Regions from separate parts of the Pseudarthrobacter sp. HLT1-7 genome, predicted to be linked through region 1. Evidence: riboswitches for the same ligand, from Rfam matches in the RefSeq annotation. Region 1 holds a riboswitch; each other region holds the start of a gene.

Region 1 (3,264 bases):
GGCACTCGCGGTGCGGGTTCCGGCGTCGGCGGCGCATCCCGGCCCGGAAGTGGGAAACGTGGGCTTCGCGCTGAACCAGATGCTGGACAACGTCTCCAACGCCCTTGAATCGCGGCAGCAAAGCGAAATGAAGGTGCGCCAGTTTGTGTCCGATGCCTCGCATGAGCTGCGCACCCCGCTGACCGCCATCCGCGGCTACACCGAGCTGATGCGGATGACCGAACACTTCACGCCGGACGGGGAGAAGTCCCTGGCCCGGGTGCAGAGCCAGTCCCAGCGGATGACCGCGCTGGTGGAGGACCTGCTGCTGCTGGCGCGCCTGGACGAGGGCCGGCCGCTCAAGTCCAGCGACGTCGACCTTACCCAGCTGGCGATCGAGACGGTCAGCGACGGGAAGGTCATGGCCCCGGACCACCTCTGGCAGCTGGAGCTCCCGGAAGAGCCGGTGGTGGTCCGCGGCGACGCGACCGCGTTGCACCAGGTGCTGGCCAATCTGCTGTCCAACGCGCGCAAGCACACCGGGCCAGGTACAGCGGTGGTCACCGGAGTGGCGCGGTCCGCCGACGGGAGCGCCGTGGTGACGGTGACGGACAACGGCAGCGGGATCGCCCCAGAGTTTGTCGGCAGGATCTTCTCGCGCTTCACCCGGGCCGACGCCGCCCGCAAGAACCAGGCAGTCACGACGGCGGCAGATGCCGGCACCGGGGCATCCGGCAGCCCGGGAGTGCCGGCCGCTCCGGGAGTGCCGGGGGTGCAGGCGGCTGAACCCACGGCCGAGGGGACCAGCGGGCTAGGCCTCTCCATTGTGCAGTCGATTGTGGAGGCTCACGGCGGGACCGTCGAGGTCATCTCCCGGCCGGGCCGCACGGAGTTCACCGTCCGGCTTCCCGCGAGCCCGCCGGGCGCGCCGCTTCGACGGTTCCCTGCCGGCTAGACGCTGCTTAGCGTCGAACCCGCCGGGAACCATCGAAACGGGGCGCAGGCCAGGCCGCGGAAGCACAAGGCGACGCACCGCCGTCGACCTGCTTGTTACCGAAATGTGACTTTTGTTTCCGGCTCCTGTACCGTTTTTAGGGTGCGGCCGCCACAGGGCCGCGCATCCGGACGGACGCCAAACTCTGCCGCTTCCCGGATTCCGATCGACCAGGCAGAGGCGGGGAACCCAGAGTTCCCGGGCATTCTGCATCTTTGCACCCTTGGGGTGAAGCCGACACGTGAGGTTCCGTGCGGCCGGATATCGCATCCGAACCCGACAGCTAACTCCGCAGGCGTTGAGAGGCGATCATGACTGAATTCAAAGTACCAACGCGCCACAAGAGCGCCCAGCAGGCAACCCGCTCGACGGCTTCGCGCCACCGCGCGGCGGACACCAATCCAGCGTCAACCCGGTCCCGGTTCACCGCGGGCCTCGGATCCACCGGCCGTCGCGCCGCCCTCGTTGCCACCACCTGCGCGGTGCTCGTCGGGATCGGGGCTGCCGGGCAGGCCGCCGAGACTGCCAACCGCAACGCCAGCGCCGGCAGTTCCAGCGGGGCTTCGGCCACCACCGCCGACCCGCTGACGCACTTGGACTTCGAACGTGTCCGCGTCGATTCGCAGTCGGCCCTTCCCGGCACCGCCGGCGTCGGGCCCCGGGCCGAAGAGGTGAATCCCGCCGAAGCTCCCGCCGCCGCGGCTCCCCCGCCACCCGCCGCCGCGACTCCCGCACCGGATCTGGCACCCGAGCCTGTACCGGCACCTGAGCCGGCCAAGCCCGTTGCCGTCGACGACCCTGCCGGCGCGCAGGCCTACGCCGCCGCGCAGCTGGGAACGCATGGCTGGGCTGCCAACGAGATGAAGTGCCTGCAGAAGCTGTGGACCAAGGAATCCGACTGGAAAACCACCGCCACCAACCCCAGCAGCGGGGCATACGGCGTGGTCCAGTCCCTGCCGGCCGAGAAGATGGCCAGCGCGGGCCCGGACTACCGGACGAACTACCGGACCCAGATCAACTGGGGCCTGAACTACGTCAAGGAGCGCTATGGCTCCCCCTGCGGCGCCCTGAACTTCCACTACGCCAACAACTGGTACTAGACCGCCGGCACGGCCAGTCTGAAGCACGGCCAGGCGAGGAGCCCCGAATGCACAGGATCCAGTCCATGCGGGTCAGGTGAGGCCGCGCCGGTGTTTTCCGGAACCCCAGCCGCCTCCGGCGTCAGAATCGACGACGGCGAGCTTAGCCGGCCACGCCGTAGAGGCGGTCGCCGGCATCGCCCAGACCCGGAACGATGTAAGACTTTTCGTTGAGCTTCTCATCTATGGAGGCGAGGACGATGGTCACATTGGCGTCGGCAAGCTCCTCTTCCAGCTTGGCCAGGCCCTCCGGGGCGGCCAGCAGGCAGATGCAGGTGACGTCGGAGGCGCCGCGCTTAAAGAGGAACTTGATGGCCTCCCGCAAGGTGCCGCCGGTTGCAAGCATCGGGTCCAGCACGAAGATCTGCCGGTCCGTGAGGTTCTCGGGGAGTCGCTCGGCGTAGGTGATGATGTCAAGGGTTTCTTCATCCCGGGCCATGCCCAGGAAACCAACCTCGGCGGTCGGGACCAGCTTGGTCATACCCTCGAGCATGCCGAGCCCGGCGCGCAGGATAGGGACCACCAGCGGGGTGGGCTTGGTGAAGGCGGTGCCGATCGTGGTGCTGACCGGAGTCTCGATGGTCACCGGCTCGGTGCGGACGTCGCGGGTCGCCTCGTAGGCGAGGAGCGTAACGAGTTCCTCGGTGAGCTGGCGGAAGACCGGGGAAGGGGTGTTCTTGTCCCGCAGAACGGTGAGCTTATGGGCGACCAGCGGGTGGTCCACAACGAGAATGCGCATGGGTCAAAACTATCACCCGGCGGCAGTTGACCCGCCCGTCGAACCGCGGGTCAGCCGCCCGTCGAACCGCGGGTCAGCCGCCCGTGGGGCCGCGGGCGCCGAGCCCGTCCGCAGTGGTGTCTTCGTTCCCGGCCGCGCTCCCGGCAGCACCCGTATCGGGGCCGGGGCCCGCGCCATTAGCGCCGCCTGGGCCCGCGCCGTCGGGGCGTCCGTCCATCAGGTGCGCCGGGTGGTCGAAGGTCGGCGCCGGGCCCGCATGCCCACGGTGCCGCAGCACATGGAACAGCCGGTGGGCCAGGATCACGATGCCCAGCCAGGCAAGGCCGAGGAGCCACGCGGCGATCACATCCGTCATCCAGTGATGCCCCAGGAAAACCCTACTCAGGCCCATCGCCGCGACGAAGATCACACCG
Region 2 (3,264 bases), on a different contig from region 1:
CGGGGCGGCAACGCCGGTGGAGGTCTCGTTCTGCGGCCACGCGTACACGTCAACCCCGGCCTCCGCCGTGGCCTCCGGACGAGTACCGGGCTCGGACTTGATAATGGAGGATTCAGCGAGGAACGGAGCCTTGTTCGTGGCAGCAGCGAACTTTGAGCCGAACTCGCCGAAAGACAGGTGCTGTGCCTTATTCTCCACAAGGCCGAAGCTGGCAATGTCCCAGAACGCCGTGGAACCGCCGACGCCGAGGACCACCTCATAGCCTTCGGGGGCACGGAAGAACCGGCTGAGACCGTGACGGACCGAGCCTACGAGGTTCTTGACCGGTGCCTGGCGGTGGGATGTACCCAGCAGCATCGCCGATGAGGCGAGGGCTTCCATCTGTTCCGGTCGGACCTTTGACGGTCCGGCGCCGAACCGGCCGTCCTGGGGAAGGAGGTTTGCGGGGATGGTGATGCTGGTGTCGCTCACAGTGGCTCCAATTTTCGACTGCTACAAAGTGTGGCTCCGGAGGTGGCCCGGCGTGCTGGGTGCGAGGGAGCCTACTTTTCATTCTGCCTGACTGCGCCGGGCTGGCGGGAAAGGAGTCCGTCATAGTCCGGTCATCGAACCGTTCCGGGAGTGTCACCGGCCGCCGGGAGATTATCCGGACAAACTCAAAATAGGCTAGGCTGACCTGCGAGCGTGCGGCCGAGCTCGCCAGGGCTCATCCCGCACGCGGTACGGCGGGAAATGACGCAAGGACGGCGCTCGAGGAGCTGAGCTGAATGACGGATCTGATCGATACCACGGAGATGTATCTTCGGACCATTCTGGAGCTTGAAGAGGAAAACATCATCGCCCTCCGCGCCCGCATCGCGGAGCGACTCCGCCACTCCGGCCCCACAGTTTCCCAGACCATCGGACGGATGGAACGCGATGGGCTGGTAGTTGTCTCCGGCGACCGGCACCTCGAGCTGACCGAAACCGGACGGAAACGCGCCATTGGCGTTATGCGCAAGCACCGTCTCGCCGAGCGCCTGCTGGCGGACGTGATAGGCCTCGACTGGGCCTACGTCCACGAGGAAGCCTGCCGCTGGGAACATGTGATGAGCGAGCGAGTGGAGCGGCGGATCTTTGAACTGCTCAACCACCCGACCGTTTCCCCTTACGGCAACCCGATTCCTGGCCTCGCTGAACTCGGGGGTCCGCCGTCCCTGCCGCACGCGGACGGCGTCGTGAACCTGCTCGAGGCTATGGCCGGATACGGGGCCGGTTCCCGGATTACGGTCAACCGGCTTGCCGAGCCCATCCAGGTGGAGCCGGAACTGCTGGTCCAGCTCGACGAGGGAGGGATCCGTCCCGGTGCCCGGGTTTCGCTGGAACGCGTCGGGGAATACATCTCGGTCCGGGTGCCGGAGATCGAAGGCGCCCTTGAGTTGCCGCCCGAGGTCGCTGCCCACGTTTTTGTTACCGTCGGCTGACACCTCGTGGGTCACAACGCGTGGGATGACTCACGAGTTATGCACAACCGCCGATAACGGATTTATCACTGGGCGGCTTAATCGCCTATAGTTGATGACCAGTACCGATACCAAAGCGTTATCTGATTCGAAGCCGAGCTCTGCCAGCGGATCAGTAACAGAGTCACCTTCTGGCAGGGGCGGGGGAACCACTTCCGGCTGTTTCAACACAGCCTTGGGGTGAAGTCCGCCAGCGGCAAGCACACTCCAGTGAGGGACTTTATTGGACCTCTTTGTGTCTGGATGCTTGCTTACGGCGGACCGGGTCTTAGATCTCTGACCCGAATCCGACAGCTAACTCCGCAGGCTCTCCAGAGAGGAACAACTTTTTGACCACCCAGACCGTCAGGGGCCGCCGTCGTGCGGCCGGTCCCGCTCCGGAGCCACGTCCGGCCGTCGCCGCATTGGCCGACCGTCCGCGCGACGCGCACCGCGATGAACGCCGGGGCCGGCGCAGCCCGTTCCGGCAGGTCACCGACTTCGCCTCCGCCAGCGGCGTCGGGCAGAAGGCCGGTATTGCCTTGGCCGCCACAGGTCTGGTCCTGACGGTTACGGTCCCCGCGACCGGTCCGGTCGCGGTCACCAACGCCGGCCCGCCCGTCAGTTCAGCCTCTGCCGAGGCCTCCGCCGCGGCACAGCCGGATGTCACTGCCCCTGCCGCCGCCAAGATCGACTTTAACCGCAGTGCCGTCACCACGCAGGGCGATCCGGACGGGAAGCTCAAGCAGTTACTGAGCGCCCAGGCCGCAGGCGCCATCACGCGTGCTGCGTCGTCGGGAAGCCTTGGTGCACCGCTGGTGCGGATGGATTCCGTGTCGCCCTTCGGGCTGCGTGTCAGCCCCATTACCGGCGGTTCCGGCGAGTTCCACCGCGGTCAGGACTTCGCGGCCCAGTGCGGAACAGCAGTCAACGCCGCCGCAAGTGGCACCGTGACGTTTGCCGGATGGCACCCTTACGGTGGCGGCAACCGCGTGGTGATCGACCACGGCAACGGACTGGAGACCACCTACAACCACCTCAGCTCCTCGAGCGTCCGCGTCGGGCAGCAGGTCTCCCGCGGCGATTCCGTGGCGATGGCCGGGACCACCGGGGCCTCCACCGGCTGCCACCTCCACTTCGAGGTCATGGTTAACGGAGAAGTTGTCGACCCCACCGGCTGGCTCTAAGCCAAGCCGATGGGTCACTCTCGCATTCCTGTGACGCGCCGTGATCTGAATGTGACATTGAAACCCAATTGCTGTACCGTATGAGGTACGCCAACTTTTCCGAAGTTGGCGCTCTTGAGTGGATTGCCTAGCTCTGCCACCGCTCAAGGTCCGTTCGCATGACATCGTCTGGCAGGGGCGGGGGAACCAATTTTGGTCTTCGAAAGAAGACCTTGGGGTTAAGTCGCAAAGCTTCCCAGGAAGCAGCGCGGCCGGGTGACTCCCATCCGAATCCGACAGCTCACCTCGCAGGCATTGGGAGAGGCTTCTTTTCGTGTCTTCACGCCACAAAGCTGCGCTTCACAGCGCTGGTGCGGCTCTTATGAGCCCGCCGGAATCCAACTATCGTGCTGCCCTTGCCGGCGCCCGGAACGGATTCCGCACCGCCGGCTCAACCTCCGCTGAGTCCGGGCCGCAATCTACGCCCCTGCACTCAGTGGCCGTTTTTGGCGCGTCTTCGCAGTACACCCTTCGCTAAGTAACCCATTCGGGGCGATCCGGCGTACCCCCAAGATGCCGGAGCGTCCTCAGATTGCGCCTGAAAAGCGCATTCCAAG
Region 3 (3,264 bases), on a different contig from region 1:
CGCCTGGCCTGTTCACGTGCAGTCCTGCCGCTCCGCCGGGCGGAGCGTACGCTGGTGCGGTAGCCCTCAGCCCACTGAAGGAGCCCCGCGATGCGCAAAGTCATCCTCATGACGCAGATGTCCCTGGACGGGTACATCGAGGGTCCGGGCCGGGACCTCAGCTGGCACATGGTCGACGACGAACTGCACCGGCACTTCAATGATGAGCTCCGGACCATGGGAGCGTTCCTCGACGGCCGCGTCACCTATGAATTGATGGCGGAATTCTGGCCGACGGCGGACGCGGACCCGTTGAGCACGCCGCCCATGGTCGAGTTCTCCCGGATCTGGCGGGACATGCCCAAGATCGTCTACTCCAGGACCCTGGCGACGGCCGGCTGGAATACCGCAGTGGTGCGGGACGTCGTCGTCGAGGAGGTCGCGAAGCTAAAGGAAGAACCCGGCGGGGACCTCGCGCTCGGCGGCGCCGATCTTGCGGCGTCCTTCCGGCGGCTCGGCCTGATCGATGAATTCCGGATCTACGTCCACCCGGTCCTGATCGGACGGGGCAAACCGCTCTTCCAGGAGACGGATGCGGTGACGAAGCTCCGCCTGCTGGAGACGCGCATGTTCGGCAACGGCGTCGTGCTGCTTCGGTACCAAGGCTGACCGGCTGGCCCGGGCGTGTGAAAGGCCGGTTGATCAGCTGCCCCAAGGCAACCGGTCAACCGGCCTTCTACGTTTTTCCCGCCAGTACTGCGGTTGGTGTTACTTAATTGCCGGAGGTTTTACTAAACGCCGGCACGCACGAACGTCACGGGGCCGGTGGCGGTGAGCCAGGACAGCGGGTGAACCACAGTCTGGTTCGCGCCGTTCATCCCGCTGCTGAGAACCTGGCCGTTGCCGACGTAGATTCCGATATGACCCGGCTGAACCACCATGTCGCCCGGCTGGGGATCCCCCACCACTTTGCCGTAGTTCATGAACTGCATCGGACCGAGGTCGCCAACAGGGATTCCGGCTGCGCCAAGGGCCTTCTCGACCAAGGCGGTGCAATCCTGTGTCATGCCCAGTTGGCCGTAAGCGGCGGAGACCATGGTGGCATTGACGCCGCCGGCCGCCGGGGCAGCGGCGGGAGCGGCCGGCGCTGCCTGGACCTTCACCGCGGCCTTGGCTGCCGGGGCAGCGACGGGTGCCTTGGCCACCGGGGCCGCCACGGGTGCCTTGGCCACCGGGGCCGCCACGGGTGCCTTGGCCACCGGTACAGCTACCGGCTCGGGCTGTTCGATCACCGGGGCAGGGGCGGTCGCCACTGCCGGGCGTTCGAAGGTGATCTGCACTGTGGAATCCGCGAGTACGGGTGCGCCCACCTGGCCCTCGACGTCGACGGACGACGCCGGCGCGGAGTCGCGCTGGACGGGGGCCTCGGCGGCATTGGCGGCCATGGCACTGCTGAGCACCAGGCCGGAAGCCGCTGCAATCACTGCAGCCTGGCGGCCGAATGTACCTCCCTTGGAGGACAGGAATGCGGAACGGCGTTGGCTGCGAAGGTCAGCGCTTTTTGGCAAAAGAGTATTACTGGAAGTCATGTGCGTAGCCTCTCCCAATGCCTGCGAGGTGAGCTGTCGGATTCGGATGGGAGGCACCCGGCCGCACTCTGGCCCTGACATCGGACTGTGCGGCTTCACCCCAAGACCTGCGTAAAGCCAGGTCAAAAAATGGGTTCCCCGTCTCTGCCGGACGTTGCTGCGAGGTGTCCCCGTGGCCGCGGCAGAGTTAGGCAATCGGCTGGGGAGCGCCCGTTTCTAAGCAACAGGCACCCAATAACGGTAACGGCATGATCACGGAATGTCACATCGAGGTAACGGCGGGAGTAGTTTCGGGCAGCTCTTCGCCCCGCAGGACGCGGCCCCCGGCATAGAATGGTGCCATCAGCGGTCCCATCAGCGGAGGCCAAAATGAGCAGCCCCGACTTCGCCAGGCACTGTGTCGCCATCTGCCAGTTGAGCTATCAGCCGCAGAAGGACCTCAATGTCAATACCGAGCTGCTGATCCTGGAAAACGGGGAAGTCCACGCGTCCACCTGGGACGCAGAGCCCCGCGACGGCGGCTTTGACGTCTTCGTCCTGAATGACCGCGTTGACGCTGCCGGCTTTATGGTGGTCACCGATTGGGAGTTTCTGGATGGTAAGGCCTACGCCGTGGTGGAGCGCCGGGCTCCCGCATAGCACCGGCGTTCGTGGCGCAGCGGGATCCCTGTTGACTGCAGCTTCCGTCGGCTAGGGTTTGACCCCATAACCAATTCTCGGCTTGGGGGTACCAATGAAAGCCTGGCGTCTGATGATGTCGCTGCCGCAACCGGTGAAGGGGTTCCTGGTGGCCTACCTGATCGCCTTCGCTGTGGTCTTCGTCTCTGTGGCGGTCATGTCTTTAACCGGTCAGGGCACCGCAAACCCGGTCATGCAGTGGGGGGTGGGCGTGCTGGGCCTCACCGCGGTCACGCTGGGGCTGGTGCTGGCCTTCGATTTCCGCGGATCGGCTCGCGCCTAGGCCGCGATGATGAAGGACTACAAACCCATGGGGGTGGACTATTCCGCGTCGTTTTTCGCAACGCCGATAGCCATCCGGATCTTCGGCGCGCTGTTTGCTGCGATCGGAATCTCGTTCGCCGTGACGTCCGCGATCTTCGCCAAGTCCCTCTCGTGAGGCCGCCTGTCGGCCGGGGTGCGGGCGGCAGCCTCGACCACTGTGATGCGGCCGCCGGCCTGGCTGATTATGGAATGCGCGACGACGGCTGCCGGGGTGGACGCACCGCCCGGCTCCGTGCGGCCGCTTCCAGCCCGCCCAGCCTAGACTGGGGGCATCGGGTCCTTTGAACGAAAGCAGCATCCGTGATGATGCACCGCATGCTGGCCCTCGCCATCGCACTCCCGACGCTCCTTTTTGGGGTGGCCGCCTGCGTACCGCCGCCGGCACCGCCGGCCAGTGCGACGCCCGCCGGCACTCGCGCACCGGAAGCCGCCGCGGGCTTCGGCTTGGATAACGCGGGGGCCCGCGAGCGAATCGCCCGGTCCGGACTCGCCCTCCTGGCGGCCGAGGGCAACGTGGAGCATTTCCACGCCCACCTGGATCTGATCAAGGACGCGACGCCAGTGCCGGTGCCCGCGAACATCGGCATCTCACTGGGGCAGGATGGAAAACCGGACGGTATTTCCGCCCTGCACACGCACGATACAAGCGGTGTCATCCACATCGAATCGCCCACAGCAGGGCAGGTGTTCACCC

Evidence for each region. A riboswitch is a leader RNA that binds a small molecule or an ion and turns the genes downstream of it on or off. The one in region 1 is predicted to bind cyclic di-AMP.
Region 2: it holds a riboswitch for cyclic di-AMP, as region 1 does, so the genes downstream of both, AC50X6_RS12020 (M23 family metallopeptidase) here and AC50X6_RS01775 (aggregation-promoting factor C-terminal-like domain-containing protein) in region 1, are expected to answer to the same signal.
Region 3: it holds a riboswitch for cyclic di-AMP, as region 1 does, so the genes downstream of both, AC50X6_RS16235 (NlpC/P60 family protein) here and AC50X6_RS01775 (aggregation-promoting factor C-terminal-like domain-containing protein) in region 1, are expected to answer to the same signal.

The regions. Positions count from the first base shown of each region.
Region 1 covers NZ_JBWZCH010000001.1:371,079-374,342, reverse strand. The annotation lists gene AC50X6_RS01780 (HAMP domain-containing sensor histidine kinase) at 1-934, shown strand, start outside; cyclic di-AMP (ydaO/yuaA leader) riboswitch at 1,117-1,286, shown strand; gene AC50X6_RS01775 (aggregation-promoting factor C-terminal-like domain-containing protein) at 1,285-2,073, shown strand; gene upp (uracil phosphoribosyltransferase) at 2,216-2,851, opposite strand; gene AC50X6_RS01765 (phosphatase PAP2 family protein) at 2,925-3,264, opposite strand, start outside.
Region 2 covers NZ_JBWZCH010000011.1:76,889-80,152, reverse strand. The annotation lists gene serC (phosphoserine transaminase) at 1-471, opposite strand, end outside; gene AC50X6_RS12025 (iron-dependent transcriptional repressor DtxR) at 768-1,463, shown strand; cyclic di-AMP (ydaO/yuaA leader) riboswitch at 1,615-1,826, shown strand; gene AC50X6_RS12020 (M23 family metallopeptidase) at 1,832-2,668, shown strand; cyclic di-AMP (ydaO/yuaA leader) riboswitch at 2,818-2,976, shown strand.
Region 3 covers NZ_JBWZCH010000019.1:80,752-84,015, forward strand. The annotation lists gene AC50X6_RS16230 (dihydrofolate reductase family protein) at 91-648, shown strand; gene AC50X6_RS16235 (NlpC/P60 family protein) at 771-1,568, opposite strand; cyclic di-AMP (ydaO/yuaA leader) riboswitch at 1,573-1,771, opposite strand; gene AC50X6_RS16240 (hypothetical protein) at 1,938-2,207, shown strand; gene AC50X6_RS16245 (hypothetical protein) at 2,302-2,529, shown strand; gene AC50X6_RS16250 (hypothetical protein) at 2,539-2,685, shown strand; gene AC50X6_RS16255 (hypothetical protein) at 2,871-3,264, shown strand, end outside.